4 regions of the Arthrobacter sp. BC5 genome follow, and region 3 is predicted to be linked to each of the others. Evidence: riboswitches for the same ligand, from Rfam matches in the RefSeq annotation. Region 3 holds a riboswitch; each other region holds the start of a gene.
What was found. A riboswitch is a leader RNA that binds a small molecule or an ion and turns the genes downstream of it on or off. The one in region 3 is predicted to bind S-adenosylmethionine.
Positions count from the first base shown of each region.

Region 1: it holds a riboswitch for S-adenosylmethionine, as region 3 does, so the genes downstream of both, AC1MFI_RS02095 (LLM class flavin-dependent oxidoreductase) here and sfnG (dimethylsulfone monooxygenase SfnG) in region 3, are expected to answer to the same signal.
Region 2: it holds a riboswitch for S-adenosylmethionine, as region 3 does, so the genes downstream of both, AC1MFI_RS17335 (bifunctional o-acetylhomoserine/o-acetylserine sulfhydrylase) here and sfnG (dimethylsulfone monooxygenase SfnG) in region 3, are expected to answer to the same signal.
Region 4: it holds a riboswitch for S-adenosylmethionine, as region 3 does, so the genes downstream of both, AC1MFI_RS06385 (MetQ/NlpA family ABC transporter substrate-binding protein) here and sfnG (dimethylsulfone monooxygenase SfnG) in region 3, are expected to answer to the same signal.

Region 1 covers NZ_CM155273.1:496,350-500,886, reverse strand. Annotated here, with positions in the region: gene AC1MFI_RS02120 (alpha/beta fold hydrolase) at 1-552, opposite strand, end outside; gene AC1MFI_RS02115 (TetR/AcrR family transcriptional regulator) at 648-1,226, shown strand; gene AC1MFI_RS02110 (GNAT family N-acetyltransferase) at 1,223-1,534, opposite strand; gene AC1MFI_RS02105 (SpoIIAA family protein) at 1,596-1,976, opposite strand; gene AC1MFI_RS02100 (SDR family NAD(P)-dependent oxidoreductase) at 2,114-2,872, shown strand; SAM riboswitch class IV at 2,964-3,077, shown strand; gene AC1MFI_RS02095 (LLM class flavin-dependent oxidoreductase) at 3,112-4,497, shown strand.
Region 2 covers NZ_CM155273.1:3,702,992-3,707,528, forward strand. Annotated here, with positions in the region: gene metX (homoserine O-acetyltransferase MetX) at 1-1,006, opposite strand, end outside; gene AC1MFI_RS17335 (bifunctional o-acetylhomoserine/o-acetylserine sulfhydrylase) at 1,013-2,329, opposite strand; SAM riboswitch class IV at 2,411-2,527, opposite strand; gene AC1MFI_RS17340 (VOC family protein) at 2,681-3,322, shown strand; gene AC1MFI_RS17345 (DUF1540 domain-containing protein) at 3,393-3,680, opposite strand; gene AC1MFI_RS17350 (CPBP family intramembrane glutamic endopeptidase) at 3,823-4,537, opposite strand, start outside.
Region 3 covers NZ_CM155273.1:843,817-848,353, forward strand. Annotated here, with positions in the region: gene AC1MFI_RS03675 (hypothetical protein) at 25-261, opposite strand; gene AC1MFI_RS03680 (glycoside hydrolase family 6 protein) at 324-1,583, opposite strand; SAM riboswitch class I at 1,812-1,915, shown strand; gene sfnG (dimethylsulfone monooxygenase SfnG) at 1,909-3,087, shown strand; gene AC1MFI_RS03690 (O-acetylhomoserine aminocarboxypropyltransferase/cysteine synthase family protein) at 3,087-4,466, shown strand; gene AC1MFI_RS03695 (CoA-binding protein) at 4,463-4,537, shown strand, end outside.
Region 4 covers NZ_CM155273.1:1,402,336-1,406,872, reverse strand. Annotated here, with positions in the region: gene AC1MFI_RS06390 (methionine ABC transporter ATP-binding protein) at 1-657, opposite strand, end outside; gene AC1MFI_RS06385 (MetQ/NlpA family ABC transporter substrate-binding protein) at 748-1,647, opposite strand; SAM riboswitch class IV at 1,698-1,813, opposite strand; gene AC1MFI_RS06380 (zinc-dependent alcohol dehydrogenase family protein) at 2,644-3,693, shown strand; gene AC1MFI_RS06375 (HAD-IA family hydrolase) at 3,683-4,537, shown strand, end outside.

The DNA.
Region 1 (4,537 bases), 350 kb from region 3:
GCGCAGTGCTTCCTCGCTGAGGCGGTTGCCGAGGAAGTTGTCGGTGTTGAAGAAGTCGTCGTAGAAGTTCGTGAACCAGGCGTAGCGGTCCTCGATGGCGGCACTGCGGATGCCGTCGAACACCGTCGAGGGGACGCCGACGGGGTTGTCGTCGGTCTGCAGGAGGAACGGTTCCAGGGAGGCGAGGAAGGCGGCCTTCGCCACGCGCGCCTCGCCGTACGTGCCGATGTAGCGGCCCACTTCGCCGGTGCCCATGGAGAATCCGACGAGGACGACGTCGGTGAGGTCGAGGGTCTCGAGGACGGTGCTGAGGTCGGCGGCGAAGGTGTCGTAGTCGTAGCCGGTGGTGGGCTTGCCGGACTTGCCGAAGCCGCGGCGGTCGTAGGTGATGACGCGGTAGCCGGCGTTCAGGAGGGCGTTGGTCTGCTTCTCCCAGGAACCGCCGTCGAGGGGGTAGCCGTGGATCAGGACGACGGGCTGGCCCGTGCCGTGATCCTCGTAGTAGAGCTCGATGTCCGTGGTGTTCTCCGTGCCTACCTTGATGAAACCCATGACCATGTCCTTTTCCCTAGCGGAGAGAACGGTCGTTCTCTCTCGGTTCCCACAGCGTATAGAACGATCGTTCTCGATTCAAGTAGTATGGGTGGATGAGTTTTTCCGAGACCCGCACCCGCATCGTCGAGACCGCTGACGAGCTGTACAACGCGAAGGGTATCCAGGTTGTCGGCATGGACGAGCTGCGCGCCGCAGCGGGCGTCTCGCTCAAGAAGCTCTACCAGGAGTTCCCCTCGAAGAGCAGCATCGTGATGGCAGTCCTCGAACGGCGGCATGCCTCGTGGGAGGAGGGCCTCGAGGCAAGGGTCCGGCAGGCCGGGACGCCGCGGGACCGGCTCCTGGCCATCTTCGACTTCCTCGCCCAGTGGTTCGGCGAGGATTCCTTCCGCGGGTGCGGGTTCATCAACAGCTTCGCGGAGCTCGGCGCCGTCAGCCACGAGGTGGCGGACTACGCGCGGGAGCACAAGGCGTCCTTCCAGGAGTACGTCGGGCAGCTCGCGGAGGACGCCGGCGCTCCGGCCTACCTCGCACCGCAGCTCTCGATCCTCGCGGAGGGCGCGCAGACGACGGCGGCGATCGCGGGGACATCCGAGGCGGCAGGGCAGGCTCGGCGTGCCGCCGAGGTGCTGATCGATGCGGCACTGGGCGGGCGGGCCCGCGCCGCAGCCTAGCCCACGAGGTCCTGGTACTCGGGGTGGTCCTCGATGAACGCCGCCACGAACTCGCACTGCGGCACCACTGTGAGGTGCTGTCCGCGGGCGTCGTCGAGCGCATGCCGGATCAGGGTGCTGCCCACACCGTGGCCCTCGACCTCCTCGTCCACCACGGTGTGCGTGAAGACGATCGTGTCGCCCGAGCGCTCGTAGGCCGCGATGCCGGCCTCGTCGCCGTCGAGCGTTGCGACGTAGCGGCTCCTCGCCTCGTTGTTGCTGACCTGGACTCCGGCGTTCCCGGTGCTCTCCATGTTCTGGGTGCTCATGCTGTCACTGTGGCACCCGGTGCGAGGAGGGTCAACGCCGGTCTCGCACCTGCGCACAGCCTCAGTCGTGCTGCGGTGCGGGCTGTGCGCTCTGCTCGGCCGTGCTCTTGTCCGACAGCCAGGCGAGCGCCTCGGCCTCCGAGGTGAAGTAGCGGGTCGCGGTGGGGGACCGGTGGGAGAAGCCGGACATCACCTCGTCGACGGCGTCCTCACCCACGAGCGCGACCTTGGAGAAAGCGCGGTAGGCGGCCATGCCCACGCGTGCCTCGGGCGTGACGCCGGCGATGCCGTGCATGTGGACCAGGAGCGGCAGTGGCGCGGGACCGTGGAACTCGGCCAGGGCGCGGGCGGCGGCGACCCCGTTCGCACGGGTGATCTCGACGCCCCTCCTCCACGTGAGCCTCAGGATCCCCTTGTCGAAGTCCGTGGTGAATGGGTCCATCAGAGTCCTTTACCGGAAGGGCATGGCCATGGGCAGTGGCTTGACAGCCTAGCAAGGCGGTCTCCCAGAATTCACGTGTATTCCACCCCCAGCACACGTGGTCCGCCGCGGTCATCGAGGATGTAGCGTCATGGTCCATGACACTGAGCATCCTGGTGACAGGGGCGAGCCGAGGGATCGGTGCCGCCATAGCCCACCACCTCGCCGGGCGGGGGCACCGCATCGGCGTTCACGCCGGCCGTGACGCTGCGGCGGCCGAGACGGTCCGAGCCGGCCTTCCCGGCGCCGGCCACACCGTCGTCGTGGGGGATGTCGGCGACGCCGGGGAGTGCCGGCGCGTCGTCGATGAGGCTGTGCAGGAGCTCGGGGGCGTCGACGTGCTGATCAACAACGCCGGTATCTTCGAAGCCCACCCCGTTGCGACGACCAGCTTCGACGACTGGCAGCACGCCTGGCGGCGCACGCTCGACGTCAACCTGTTCGGCCCGGCCAACCTGGCCTGGCTCGTGGCCCGCCATCTCCTCGACCGCCCGTCAGGGCCCGACGGCGGGCGCCTCGTCAGCGTGGGATCACGCGGCGCCTATCGCGGCGAGCCGCTCACTCCCGCGTATGGCGCCAGCAAGGCCGCGCTGCACTCCATGACCCAGTCGCTCGCCGTCGCGCTCGCGCCACACGGCATCCTCGCGGCCGCCGTCGCGCCCGGCTTCGTGGAGACGGACATGGGCAAGCCCGTGCTGGAGGGTCCGGGAGGGGATGCCGTCCGGTCGCAGAGTCCCTTCAACCGCGTGGCGACACCGGAGGAGGTTGCGCAGACGGTTGCCTGGCTCGCCACGGAGGCCCCGCTCTGGGTCAGTGGCACCGTGGTCGACGTGAACGGGGCGTCCTACCTGCGGTAGGGCGTCTCCGCCGGAGGCAGCATGCCTTCGTGACGCTCTGTGACAGGAGCGTGTGGACGTCGGCGCGCGAATGCCCCTACGCTCGAACCAGAATCAAGAGTTCCAACGCAAAACCCTGGTTTGTTGGACGGCAACCCTCTCGCTGTAGTGGGGTGCCCCAGGTGAGGATTCGGCCCGGCATACACCGTTCGGGCAAGTATGGCGCTTCCCCTGGCAGTGCCCCGACATGAGGATTCCCCGTGCCTGCACCCCGCCATATCCGCTTCAACGCCTTCGACATGAACTGCGTGGGCCACCAGTCGCCCGGACTGTGGCGCCACCCGGAGGACCAGTCCTGGCGCTACAAGGACCTGCGCTACTGGGCCGACCTCGCGAAGACCCTGGAGAAGGGACTCTTCGACGGCATCTTCATCGCCGACGTTCTCGGCACGTACGACGTCTACGGCGGCTCCAACGAGGCCACCCTGCGCCAGGGCACGCAGACGCCGGTCAATGATCCCCTCCTGCTCGTCTCCGCCATGGCCCTCGTCACGGAGCACCTCGGCTTCGGCGTCACCGCCGGCACCGCCTACGAGCACCCGTACCCCTTCGCGCGCAGGCTCTCCACGTTGGATCACCTCACCAACGGCAGGGTCGGCTGGAACGTCGTCACCGGTTACCTGCCCTCCGCTGCCCGCAACATGGGCAACCAGGACCAGCTCGAGCACGACGAGCGCTACAACCACGCTGACGAGTACCTCGAGGTCCTCTACAAGCTGCTCGAGGGATCCTGGGAGGACGACGCCGTCGTGCGCGACCGTGAGACCGGCGTGTTCACCGATCCCGCCAAGGTCCACGAGATCAACCACGACGGCGAGTACTTCACCGTCCCGGGCATCCACCTCAGCGAGCCCTCCCCGCAGCGCACACCGGTGATCTACCAGGCCGGCGCCTCGCCTCGCGGCATCCGCTTCGCCGCGGGCAACGCCGAGGCGGTCTTCGTCGGCGCGCCCACCAAGTCGATCCTCAAGGACGTGGTCACGAAGATCCGAGACGCCGTCGAGGCCGAGGGACGCGACCGCTACTCCGTGCGGATCTACACCATGCTGACGGTCATCACGGACGAGACGGAGGAGAAGGCGCAGGCCAAGCACGCCGACTACCAGCAGTACGTCAGCTACGAGGGAGCGCTCGTGCTGCTGTCCGGCTGGCTGGGGATCGACCTCAGCGTCTACGACCCCGACGAGCCCATCGGCAACGTGAGGTCGAACGCCATCCAGTCCGCCGTCGCGAACTTCCAGAAAGTGAACGACGACGGCGCTCCCTGGACCGTGCGCGACATCGCGGAGTGGGCGGGTATCGGCGGCCTCGGCCCGCGGGTCGTCGGGTCAGGGGCGCAGGTCGCGGATGAACTCCAGGCGTGGGTCGAGGAGACGGACGTGGACGGGTTCAACCTCGCCTACGCCATCACGCCCGGGTCCTTCGAGGACGTCGTCCGCTACGTGGTTCCGGAACTGCAGAAGCGCGGCGCCTATCCCACCGAGTACGTCGAGGGGACCCTGCGCAACAAGCTGTTCGGCAAGGGCGACCGCCTGCCCGAGGAGCACCGGGGCGCGGGCTACCGGCTCCAGCACGTGCGCCCCTGAACCTCCTTTCGCCCTTCCACCGCCGGACGCGCGCGTCCGG
Region 2 (4,537 bases), 880 kb from region 3:
GCTCCGGGAAGTAGAGCCGGTCCGTGTCGACGGCGGCGATGAAGAAGTCAGACGTCGCGGCGCCGAGCGCGTCGTCCAGGCTCCCCCGGTCCCGTGCGGCGTCGTGGCTCATGAGCGCCTCGGTCAGGATCGCGTAGCTGTTGGCGTCGAACCGGTCCACCAGTTTCTCCGCCTGGTGGTCGAGGTAGCTCTCGACCTGGTAGCGGCCGCGCTCGGCCGGCCGCGCGGACCCGAAGGCCTGCTCGGCGTCCTGTTCCGCGCGGCCGAAGCGCGCTTCGAGCTCCCGTTCCGATCGGTAGGTGATGTGCGCGATGCGGCGGGCGAGGCCGAGGCCCGCATCCGGATGCGGGCCGTCGTAGTAGTCGCCGCCGCGGTAGGCGGGATCGAGCCGGATCGCCTGCAGCTGCGCCTGGGCGAACGCTATCTGTTCGGCCGAGCTGGCGGCGGTGCAGGCGATGACGGCGCAGCGCTGGACGCGCTGCGGATACATCAGGGCCCATTCGAGGGCACGCGCCCCTCCCATGGACCCGCCGAGCACCGAGTGCCACTGCCCGATGCCGAGCTGGTCGGCGAGCAGGGCCTCGGCCCGCACGGAATCGCGGATGGTGACGAAGGGGAAACGCGATCCCCAGGGCGTGCCGTCGGGAGCGAGGCTCGCCGGCCCCGTCGAGCCGTAGCAGCCTCCCAGCATATTGATCGACACCACGAAGTAGCGGTCGGTGTCCACCGTGCGGCCGGGTCCCACGAGCGAGTCCCACCAGCCCTCCTCCTCCGAGGCGCCGCGCGCCACGTGCGAGCTGCCCGTCAGGGCGTGCTGCACGAGCACGGCGTTCGAGGCATCCCGGTTCAGCCTGCCCCAGGTCTCGAAGGCGAGCTGCACCTCGGGCAGCCCGCCCCCGGTCTCCAGGGCCAGCGGACCGATCGACGCGATGCGCAGGAGCCCGTCCCCCGAAGGGCGCGTGCCGTCGATCCCGGGGTACAGCGGAGCAGGAGGGTAGGTGGTCACGAAGGGCTAGGCTCCTTTGGCGGCGCGGAAGCCCGCGTCGAGGTCGGCGAGGATGTCGGTGATGTTCTCCAGTCCCACCGACAGGCGGACGAGGCCCGGGCGCACTCCCGCGGTGAGCTGTGCTTCCGCCCCGAGCTGGCTGTGCGTGGTGGACGCCGGATGGATGACGAGCGAGCGGACGTCTCCCACGTTCGCGACGTGGGAGTGCAGTTCGAGACCGTCCACGAAGCGCTTGCCCGCCTCGAGCCCTCCGACGATGTCGAAGCTGACGATCGCGCCCGTGCCGTTCCGTCCGTACTTCCTCCCGCGCTCGTACCAGGGGCTCGAGGCGAGGCCCGCGTAGGAGACGCGCTCGACGTCGTCGTGACCCTCGAGCCACTCGGCGACGGCCTGGGCGTTCTGCACGTGGCGCTCGACGCGCAGGCTGAGGGTCTCCAGTCCCTGCGCGATGAGGAACGCGTTGAACGGGGAGACGGAGGCGCCGAGATCGCGCAGGAGCTGGACGCGCGCCTTCAGGATGTACGCGAGGTTCGCGCCGAGCGCGCTGCCGACGCCGAGGTCCCGCGCGTAGACGAGCCCGTGGTAGCTCTCGTCCGGCGTGTTGAACCCCGGGAACCGTTCGGGGTGCTGTGCGAAGTCGAAGTTGCCCGAATCGACGATGACCCCGGCGATGGCGTTGCCGTGCCCGCCCAGGTACTTGGTCGCCGAGTGGACCACGATGTCCGCGCCCCACTCGATCGGCCGGATCAGATACGGGGTGGACAGGGTGTTGTCCACGATCAGGGGGATCCCGTGCTCGTGGGCGACGGCGCTGATGCCCTCGATGTCGAGGACGTCCTGCCGGGGATTGGAGACGACCTCCCCGAAGAAGAGCTTGGTGTTGGGCCGAACGGCATCCCGCCACTGCTCGAGGTCGTCCGGGTCCTGCACGAAGGTGGTCTCGATGCCGAACTTCTTCAGCGTGTGCTTGAAGAGGTTGTACGTGCCGCCGTAGAGGCTGGGGCTCGCCACGATGTGGTCCCCCGCCTCGGCGATGTTGAGGACGGCGAAGGTCTCCGCCGCCTGGCCCGAGGCGAGCAGCAGCGCGCCGACCCCGCCTTCCAGGCTCGCGATCCGCGTCTCCACCGCTTCCTGGGTGGGATTCCCGATGCGGGTGTAGATGGGCGCGAGTTCGGTCAGCGAGAACCGGTTCGCGGCGCTCTCGGCGCTCGGGAACACGAACGACGACGTCTGGTAGATGGGCAGCGCACGCGCTCCCGTGGCGGCATCCGGCACCTGGCCGGCATGGATCTGGCGTGTCTCAAAGGACCAATCGTTGGACATGGTACTCCCTGTTCAAGGGGCTCCGCCGAGGTCCGATGCTCCGGCCGGTGCACGCCGCTCCAGGAGACCGGGCCCTGCAGGAGCCCGCGCTTGCACGGCGCCGAAGTAGCGCCGAACCTGGTCCTCACCCGGGGCACCCCACCGCGGTTGGAGGGTTGCCGGCCAGCAAGCCGGGGCTTCGTGCTGGCACTCATGACCTGCCTTCATGAAATCCCATCACGGCGGATCCGGCAACCCGTATGACCCTCCGTGAAGCAGGACCGGCTCCCTCCGATGCACCCGCGACGGCCGGGAGCGGCGGTAAGGCGAGCCTAAGTCGAGACGCAGATCACTTAGTGCCAAAATATCGGCATGCGCCTGGACCATGTCTCATATGCCTGCGAACCCGATGGACTTTCCGCCACGGCCGACCGGATCGCCGCAAAGCTCGGTGTGGAGCCGGTGAAAGGTGGTGTGCACCCGCGCTTCGGCACCCGCAACATGATCTTCCCGCTGGTCAACGGCCAGTACCTCGAGGTCGTGGAGGTCCTGAACCACCCGGCGTCGGACAAGGCCCCGTTCGGGCAGGCCGTGCGTGCGCGCTCCGAGGCGGGCGGCGGCTGGATGGGCTGGTGCGTGGCCGTGGACGATCTCGCACCGTTCGAGGAGCGCCTCGGCCGCAGCGCCGTGCCGGGGAACCGCAAGTTCCCGGACGGCCAGGAACTGACGTGGCAGCAGATCGGCATCAAGGGGCTCATCGCGGATCCGCAGGTCCCCTACCTGCTGCGCTGGGATGACGGCACCGAGTCCCTCCACCCCTCGAAGGCACGCCCGGCCGCCGTCAAGCTGGATTGCCTGACCATCGCCGGTTCCTCGGAGCGGGTGACCGAGTGGCTGGGCACCGCCGTCGAGGAGACGCTCGACGGCGTGCAGGTGCAGTGGATCGCCCCGAACGGCACCCCGGGCATCATGTCCGTGACGTTCGAGACCGAGAACGGCCGCGTCGAGATCTAGCCCTCGTCGGCACTGGACGACGAATGGACCGGACGATCGTCCGGTCCATTCCTCGTACTGGCCGTGGTGGTCAGGCGTGGGTGTAGGTGAGGCAGTCCGCTGCGTCGGCGCCCGGTCCCACCTTGACGGCCGGAGCACCGCACAGCAGGTCGTGGTTGTAGCTGCATTCCGAGCGCTGGCAGGCACCGACGTGGGCCAGCATCTTGGGCAGCCCCCCACTGACGGAGGTGTCGATGAAGGTGGCACAGGACGCGTGCTCCTCGCTCCCCGACACCGTGATGGCCACGGCGGTACAGCCGTCGCGGTTGAACGAGCAGTTGTGGACGCTGCACTCGGAGACACTGGTGACGACACTCATGATTCCTCCTGAAGGGTCCGGTGGGGCCCCCGGTCGGAGCCGCCGTCCCGCTGAATGGGATCACGGTAACACCGCGGTTCTCCGATAATTTAGTCATGATTGTCGTGCGCAAATCAGCGACGGCGAGGCTTGCTCCGGCACGTCATCCGCCGATGCCGATGGCCGGTCCGATCAGGGCGAATCCCACGAATCCCGTGATGTCGATGAGCGCATGCGCGACCACGAGCGGCATGACCCTGCGGGTACGCGTGTAGAACCAGGCGAAGAGCAGCCCCATCAGCACGTTGCCGATGAACGGGCCGAAGCCCTGGTAGAGGTGGTAGCTGCCCCTGACCAGCGAACTCGTGAGGAGGATCGCGGGCGTCGACCAGCCGAGCTCACGCAGGCGGAGGAACAGGTATCCCACCACGATCACCTCCTCGAGGACCGCGTGCCGGACGGCCGAGAGCACGAGGACCGGGATGGTCCACCAGTAGGCGTCGAGCGCGGCGGGCACCAGCGCCGTGGTGATGCCCAGGGCGCGGCCGCCGGCGTAGACCCCGAGGGTGCCGACGCCGATGACCGCGGCCAGGCCGACGCCGAACCCGACGGTACGCAGCGGCTTCTCGAAGGTGAAACCGAGGCGGCGGAACGCGGAGGCGCCGTGCCCGCTGAGCAGGAACAGCACGAGGGCCACCGGCACCAGCGCGAAGAGGATGTCCAGGAGCTGATATGCGAGGTCGAAGTACTGGCGCTCGTCGAGCACCGGATTCAGGGTGGTGGTCTGGCCCGCGAGCGGGCCGCGCGAGAGCTTCTCCGCCAGGTTCACGGTGGAGTACACGGCGGACTGTCCGAGCGACAGCCCGAAGACGATCAGC
Region 3 (4,537 bases):
CACATTCGCATAACGGCGCGTACCCTACCCGCGCACGCGGAACGACCGCCAGCGGCGGAAGGCGACGGCGGTCCCACCCGCGCCGAGGACGAGCAGCACGGACTGCTGGACGTAGAACCAGGCGCGGACGGCAGGGGATCCGCTTTCGGCGGCCACGACGATGCTCGCTGCCAGGGTGACGGTCAGGACGACGCCGACGCAGAAGAGCGTATGCCAGAGCCTTCGCTCCTGCACGCGCTGCGCCGACTTCCAGGTTTCCATGCCACCACCCTAGGTGCAGACGGGTGTGCACGGCCCGATGGGACCGCGCACACCCAGCCCTGCTATGGCCGGACGGGCGTGCTGGCGTTCCTGATCAGGTCGATGGCCTGCTCCGGGAACCACGCTCCGGCAGCCGGATCCACCCGGCCCCACTCGGGATCGACTCCACCGTTGTCCGTCAGGCCGCGGCTGCATTCGCCGTCGGACTCACCGGGCACCTTGATCCACAGGAAAGCGTCGGCCAGCGGGTTGCCTGTATCGGACGTGGGCAGGTAACCCAGTCCGCGGCTCGGCGGGTTGCACCAGACCTGGGGGTCCGGGTAGGCGGCCGTGGGGACCCAGGGGCCCTTGCCGTTGCGGCTCGTATCGATGACGAAGTGCGCAAGCTCGTCGTTCGACGGCGCGTTCGCCGCGCCCGCCACGTTCTGCGCGTACCAGGCGTCCGTCAGTCCCCAGGTGGAGAAGTCGGTGGGCGACGCCGGATAGTACTGGCTGCCACAGGACCCGTAGGCCCCCGGGTCGATCTCGGTGGCGTAGTAGATGCACTGCGACACCCAGCTACCGAACTTCAACTGGCGTTCGGTGAGTTCGTAGTTGGAGACGTTCAGGAAGAAGCCGTCGGCCTTCTGCACGCCGGCCTTCACGAGCCTGCTCGAGATCTCACCGGTGCCCAGCCAGGCGCTGTGCGTCCCGTCGAGGTACACCCTGGTGTTGGGAAGCGCCTTCAGCTGGTCCACCGCGTAGTTGAGCATTTCGAAACGCTCTGCCGCCGCGGTCCCGGCGTTCGCCTCTGCCGGCTGGCACCACTCGAGGTTGCCGTCGAGCCCGCGGTTCCAGGGGATGATGCCGAGCCCGTCCGGCTCGAGCACCACCAGGGCCGCCCTGTCCTCGATGCCCGCGGCGAGCGCGTCCACCCAGGCCTTGTAGCCGGCGACATCGGTCGCACCACCGGCCGAGTACTGCGAACAGTCGCGGAAGGGCAGGTTGTATGCGGCGAGCACGGGCACCTGACCCTTGCCTGCCGCGCGATGCGTGGTGGTCCGCACTTCCTGCGTGACGGTGGCGGGATCGCTGCCCGTGACCCAGACCGCCTGGGGGGCCGAGACCATGGCACTGAGGCTGTCGGCGGTCGCGCGGTCACCGGAAGACCTCAACTCTGCGATCTGGCGCTGGGCCTGGTGGTAGTGGTTCTTCATCGGGACATAGAACTCGGTGGCGGACGAAGCCGCTCCCTGTTCCGGACCGTCCTTGGACCCCTGGGCAGAGGCCGGCAGGGCGGAGAATGCGGTGGAGACCAGAACCCCTGCTACTGCAAGGGTCACTGCACACGTCCTGGAAATGCTGAGCATCATTGCTCCTCATGTGGTGGTGGTTGGCGTGATCGCCCGGTAGCGGAGCGCTGGTCCATCCCCGTGGAAGCGCTCCCACGGTCAGTCTTTGGTGTGCTCCCGGCTTTGTCAAGGTCCTCAGTGCACTGACTGCTTCGAGACAGGACCTCATACGGAGACACATTGTTTTGGTTCTGCAGCACCTCGGTGGCACACTCGACCTGACCATCCGGAGCGGCTGAGAGATCTGGCTCATTGACGCCGCAGCAACCCTGGCCTCCGTGTTCCACGGCGACAGAAGGGTGCTACTGCCAGACCGATGGAGGAAACCATGAGTGTCGCCGACCTTTCCACTCCCCTCAAGTTCGCCTACTGGGTTCCCAACGTCAGCGGCGGCCTGGTGGTCTCGACCATCGAACAGCGCACCAGCTGGGACTTCGACTACAACAGGGAACTCGCGCGCATCGCCGAGGACGCCGGTTTCGAGTACGCGCTCTCCCAGACCCGCTACGCCGCGTCCTACGGCGCCGACAAGCAGCACGAGGCGACGAGTTTCTCCCTCGCCCTCCTGGCCGCGACCGAGAAGCTGAAGGTGATCGCCGCAGTCCACCCGGGCATGTGGCACCCGGGCGTGCTGGCGAAATACATCATCACCGCGGACCACATCTCCAACGGCCGCGCCGCGGTCAACATCGTCTCCGGGTGGCTCAAGGACGAGTTCGTCAACTTCGGCCTCGAGTGGCTCGAGCACGATGAACGCTACGTCCGCACCGAGGAGTTCATCCGGGTGCTGCGCGGCCTGTGGACCGAAGAGGGCTACAGCCAGTCGGGGAAGTACTACGACATCAACAACTTCACCCTGAGCCCGGCCCCCGTGGACGTCCCAGGACGCCCGCACCCCGAGATCTTCTTCGGGGGGAACTCGACAGCGGCCCAGGCGACCGCGGGCCGCGTGGCCGACTGGTACTTCTCCAACGGCAAGGACCTCGAGGGCTTCAAGGACAACATCGCCGGTGTCCAGGCCTCCGCCGAACAGGCCGGCCGCCGTCCCCGTTTCGGCCTGAACGGATTTGTGATCGCCCGCGATTCCGAGAAGGAGGCCCGCGACACCCTGCGCGAGATCGTCGCGAAGGCCCACCGCCCCGCCGTCGAGGGATTCCGCGACGCCGTCCAGGAAGCCGGACCGTCCACGAAGGACGGGAAGGGCATGTGGGCCGATTCGACGTTCGAGGACCTCGTCCAGTACAACGACGGCTTCAAGACGCAGCTCATCGGCACGCCCGAGCAGATCGCCGAGCGCATCGTGGAGTACAAGAAGATCGGCGTGAACCTCCTCCTCACCTGCTACCTCCATTTCCAGGAGGAGGTAGCGGCGTTCGGCACGGACATCCTCCCGATCGTGCGCGAGCTCGAGGCCGATGCCGCCCGCAAGGCCGGCGTCGACTTCGATCCCGAATCCACCCTCGCAGTATCCCGATCCAGCAAGGCAGGTGTCTGATGGCAGAACGTTCCTTCGGTTTCCGCACGCGCGCGCTCCACGCCGGCGGGACCCCCGACGCCACGCACGGTGCCCGGGCAGTGCCGATCTACCAGACGACGTCGTTCGTGTTCAAGGACACCAACGACGCCGCAAACCTCTTCGCGCTCCAGAAGTACGGCAACATCTACTCGCGTATCGGCAACCCGACGGTCGCCGCGTTCGAGGAGCGCATCGCGTCGCTCGAGGGCGGCATCGGGGCGGTCGCGACGGCGTCGGGCATGAGCGCGGAGTTCATCACCTTCGCTGCCCTGTGCCAGGCCGGCGACCACATCGTGGCTGCCTCCCAGCTGTACGGCGGGACGGTGACCCAGCTGGACGTCACGCTGCGCCGGTTCGGCATCGAGACCACCTTCGTGCCAGGAACGGACCCGGCCGACTACGCGGCCGCGATCCGCGACAACACCAAGGCCGTCTACGCCGAGGTGATCGCGAACCCCTCGGGTGAGATCGCGGACCTCGCCGGGCTGGCGAAGGTCGCGCACGACGCCGGAATCCCGTTCATCGTCGACTCGACGCTGAGCACGCCCTACCTCGTGCGGCCGATCGAGCACGGCGCGGACATCGTGATCCACTCCGCCACCAAGTTCATCGGCGGGCACGGAACCACCCTCGGCGGCGTGATCGTGGAGAGCGGGCGCTTCGACTGGGGCAACGGCAAGTTCCCCATGATGACCGAGCCGGTGCCCTCCTACGGCAACATCCAGTGGTGGGCGAACTTCGGCGAGTACGGCTTCCTCACCAAGCTCCGCACCGAGCAGCTGCGCGACATCGGGCCCTCGCTCTCGCCGTCGTCGGCCTTCCAGCTCCTGCAGGGCGTCGAGACACTCGCGCAGCGCCTCGACGAGCACCTCGAGAACGCATCGGCCGTGGCGCGATGGCTGCAGGCCGATCCCCGCGTGGAGTACGTCAACTATGCGGGTCTGCCCACCCACGCTCACCACGAGCGCGCGAAGACCTACCTGCCGCAGGGACCCGGGTCGGTCTTCAGCTTCGGCATCAAGGGCGGTCGCAAAGCGGGCCAGAAGTTCATCGAGTCGCTGCAGCTGGCCTCGCACCTCGCGAACGTCGGCGATTCCCGCACCCTCGTGATCCATCCCGGCTCGACGACGCACCAGCAGCTCTCCGCCGAGCAGCTCGTGGCGGCGGGGGTGCCCGAGGACCTCGTCCGCATCTCGGTGGGACTGGAGGACCTCGACGACATCCTGTGGGACCTCGACCAGGCACTCGAAGCTGCTGTGGAGTCCCCGGACGCAGCCTTCGACGGACTCCCGCAGGAGTCCGCGGGAGAGAACGACGACGACCCGTCGGCAACACGGGCAGTAGGAGTGGGAGCATGAGCAGCACCGCACCGGAACGGACCTGGGAGGGGCCTTCGGCCCCCGAACGGCTGAACCTGCTGAGGAACGCG
Region 4 (4,537 bases), 560 kb from region 3:
CATGACGGCCACCTTGGTCGCCAGAGTTTGAATGACGTCCATCTCGTGGGTGATGATCACGATGGTGATACCCAGTTCCTCGTTCACGCGGCGCAACAGGCGTAGGACCTCATGCGTGGTCTCCGGGTCCAGTGCGGAGGTTGCCTCGTCGGCCAGGAGGATTTTCGGGGATGTAGCCAGGGCCCGTGCGATACCGACGCGCTGCTTCTGGCCTCCTGAGAGCTGTTCGGGATAGTTCGAGGCCTTGTCGCTGAGCCCGACGAAATCCAACAGTTCCGTAACCCGCTCCTGGATTTCGGTGCGTGTCCTGCCGGCGACGCGGAGAGGGTAGGCGATGTTGTTCCATACAGTTTTGGCGCTGAATAGGTTGAACTGCTGAAAGATCATGCCTATATCGAGGCGGAGGGTGCGCAGTTGCCGGTCGGGAACACCTGTTACGTGTTGGCCGTCCACCACAATCTCACCGGAAGTCGCTTTCTCCAGTGCGTTGATCAGGCGCACCAGGGTGCTCTTGCCGGCGCCGGAGTACCCGATGATGCCGTAGATCTCGCCGGCCTCGATGTCGAGGCTGACATTGTCGATGGCGTTAACGGGGGCCTCACCGCGGCGCCCCGGAGGGAAGCTCTTGGTGACGTTGCGCAAGGAGATGAGAGGCATGGGGTCCTAGGTGGGAGGTTGTGCGGCCGACCCGACGACGTCGGATGGTCCTGACATGTCCACGGGCCGGCCACACGGTGTCAGAGGTGATCAGCCCTGGGCCCGGGTATCTTCCTCGACCTTCTCCAGCGAGCTCTTCAACTCCTCCGTAGGTACTTTGAGGAACTCGGCCGTTCCACCGGACGTCTCCTGCACGGCACCGGTGACTTCTTGCGTGTCCTGGTAGATACTGACCAGCTTCTGGTACGTCTCGTTGTTCTCCTCACCGGCACGTGAGGCGAATACGTTGACGTAGGCGGCTGCGGCCGGGTCAGCGGGATCGTCCTTGGCCAGGGCATCCTCGAAGCTCAGACCCGCGTCCTCGACGAAATCGTTGTTGATGATGGCTGCGGCAACATCCGGCAGAGATGTCGGGGTCAAGGAGGCATCCAGGGTGGTAACCGTGACTTTCGACGCTCCTTCGTCGATGTCGTCGATGGTGGAGAAGGCGCTGCCACCGTCCTCAAGAGTGACTAGCCCGGCGGACTGCAGGACAAGCAGCCCGCGAGCAAGATTGCTCTCGTCATTGGGTACGGCCACCGTGGCACCCTCGGGGATGTCTTCGACCGATTCGTACTGTGTGGAGTAGAGACCCAGCGGGTAGATCGCCGTCGAACCGACCGGGGTGAGCTCCTCGCCGCTCGAGACGTTGTATCGGGCGAGGTACACGAGGTGCTGGAACTGGTTCAGATCCAGCTCGCTCTCGCTGAGGGCCGGGTTGGGTTGCGTGTACTCCGCGAAGTCGATGACTTCCAAGTCAATTCCCTCCTCTGCAGCCGCATCCGTGAAGATCGCCCACTCGGGGTCACTCGCTCCGACCACACCGAGGCGTACCTTCTCGTTCTCTCCGCCAGCACCCTCCTCGGTGCTGGCGCCGGAGGAGCCGCACGCGACAGTCAGGGCGAGGAACGGGGCAAGAGCGACGGCCAGGAACTTACGGGAGGAGGTCATAATTCTTCCTTCAAGAAAAAATGCCAGGCGGACAGCCCGGCACATCGGAGAGTCCATACTTGCCGTCCAGGACATGACCCGGCGGCCGAATCTTCACCTGGAGCACCCCACTACGGGAGAGGGTTGCTGCCCAGCCGGCCAGGGCCATCGACTGGAACTCTTGATTCTGTGATGACGATAAATGACCCCTCAGCTGAGAACCAAAAAGTCACGTCCACGAACGTCATAAAGGGTCCGAACGTTTCGGCGAGCCCGCCCGGAAGCCCTCAGCCGTCGATTCGCCTCCTGCTGAATGGGCCGGTGACTCGGTCGGCGATTCTGTAGGTGCGCGGGTCCGCTCGGCCTGAGGCTGCGCGCCCGTTGGCCCGTTCGAACCGGACCCCGCTGTTCCCGCCAGCACCACCGCTCCGTTGCCGGCAACGCTGATCGGTGACACCTCCGCCACAAACCGTTCCGGCCGCTGCTCTGCGTCCGGAGGACCACCGGAACTCTTACCGGAACTCCCGCCCGTTCGCCCGGACGGGCCGGACGCGTTCGAACCACCGAGTCCACCGGTGCTTCCGGCGCCCGGTCTTCCTCCTGTACCACCGCTACTGCCGGAGCTTGCAACGCCTGCGGCTTCACGACCGCCAGTGCCGCCGGTCAGTACCGGTGCGCTGCAAGAGCTATCGATCGCCCCCGGTCGCAGCGGTAGCTGAGGCATCCGTGGCCGCGGTTGTCGCAGCGGTTCCGGTTGCCGCTGCAGTGCCTCCGCCGTTGGTCACAGCAGGCACTGCGGATAATGGCGAGACCGGTGATAGGACCGCTCCCGCCGAGTCCGGGGTCCGCCCGGCGCGGACAGGGAAGAACCACCCCCGGAGTGCAGGGCTCGTGAAGCGTACGATGGGGGCTCTACACAGGGGAGTTCCCATGGCCCTCGAGGACGGTGCACAGATCCACGATCCGGCACGGCCTCGGACGGGCAACCCCGATCCGGCCCGGAAGGGCGGGTAGGCCATGCGGGCCTGGTGGATCGACTGCGACGCCCGGCATGCCCGCGACGCCGGGCCGGTGACCGGCGTCGGCGCCCCGCCGCTGGTGTTCGGCACCCGGCCCGACCCCGTCCCCGGTCCGGGCGAGCTCCTGGTGCGGGTCAGGGCCTGCGGGGTGTGCCGGACCGACCTGCACCTGGTCGAGGGCGATCTGCCCGCGAAGCACGCGCGAACGGTGCCGGGACACGAGATCATCGGTGACGTGGTGGAGACCGGGCCCGGTTGCCGGCTCTTCCGCCTCGGCGACAGGGTGGGAATCGCGTGGCTCCGCTCGACGTGCGGCACCTGCCGCTTCTGTGTCCGCGGCGACGAGAACCTGTGCCTGTCTCCGCGGTTCACGGGCTGGGACGACGACGGCGGCTATGCCGAGCTCGTCACCGTCCCGGAGGCCTTCGCGTATGCCGTGCCGCCGGAATTCTCCGACGAGGAAGCCGCACCGCTGCTCTGCGCCGGGATCATCGGGTACCGGGCGCTGCGCCGCTCCGGGGTACGGCCGGGCGGCCGGCTCGGCATCTACGGGTTCGGAGCGTCCGCCCACCTCGCCGCGCAGGTCGCGATGTTCGAGGGAGTGGAGGTAGCCGTGATGACGCGCTCCGAGAGCGCCCGTCGCCTGGCCTCGGCCCTGGGCGCAGCCTTCGTGGGGGAAGCGGCCGCGGAACCACCGCAGCCGCTGGACGCCGCCATCCTCTTCGCGCCCGCCGGCGCCCTCGTCCCCGCCGCGCTGCGGGCGCTGGACCGTGGTGGCACCCTGGCCATCGCGGGCATCTACCTCAGCGACATCCCGGAGTTGCACTACGCCGAGGAACTCTTCCAGGAACGCCGGCTCTGCAGTGTCACGGCGAACACCCGGACCGACGGCCGGGAACTCCTGGCACTCGCCGCCCGCATCCCGCTGCGTCCCACGATCCAGCGATATGCCTTCGCCGACGCGGACCGCGCCCTGGCGGATCTGGCGGAGGACCGCGTCAACGGTGCAGCGGTCCTGCACATGGCCGGCGGGCCCGGTGGAGCCTGAGGCCGGCGTCGGCATCCCCCGAGCCGGGCCGGCGCCCCGACCCGGCCGGCACGGCACCGTCGCCCCTACCGGCGCTCCCACGGTCACTCCCACCGTCACCCCTACCGTCTCTCCCACGGTTGCGGGCACGGTCTCCCCGTTCGACGCCGTGATCCTCGATCTCGACGGCGTCGTCACGGACACGGCGTCGGTGCACCGGGCCGCCTGGAAACACCTGTTCGACGCCGTCCTGGCGGATCCACGGGTCCCACCCGGCGCGGATCTGCGCCCCTTCGCGGACAGCGACTACTACGCCTGGGTGGACGGCCGCCCCCGGGAGCAGGGCGTGGAGATGTTCCTGCGCTCCCGCGGGATCGAGCTGCCGCCCGGCACGCCGTCGGACCCACCGGAAGCCTGGACCGTGCGGGGCCTGGGCGCGGCCAAGGACGCCCTGTTCCTCGACGAGCTGCGCCGGCACGGTGTGCTGGCCTTCCCGGGCACCGTCGAGCTGATCCACCGGCTGCAGGAGAGCCGTGTCCCGTGCGCCCTGGTCACGGCGAGCCGCAACGCAGTGTCGGTGCTCGCCGCCGCGGGGCTGCAGGGGGCGTTCGACGTCGTCGTCGACGGAACGATCGCCGGGGACCTCGGGCTGCCGGGCAAACCGGACCCGGCCACCTTCCTCGAGGCGGCACGGCGGCTGAAGGCGCACCCGTCCCGCACGGTGGTCATCGAGGATGCCACGAGTGGCGTGCGCGCAGCCCGCGACGGCGGGTTCGGGCTGATCGTGGGCATCGACAGAGCGGCGCAACGGACTGCTCTCGAACGTGCCGGTGCCGACATCGTGCTCGACGACGTCCGCGAGCTG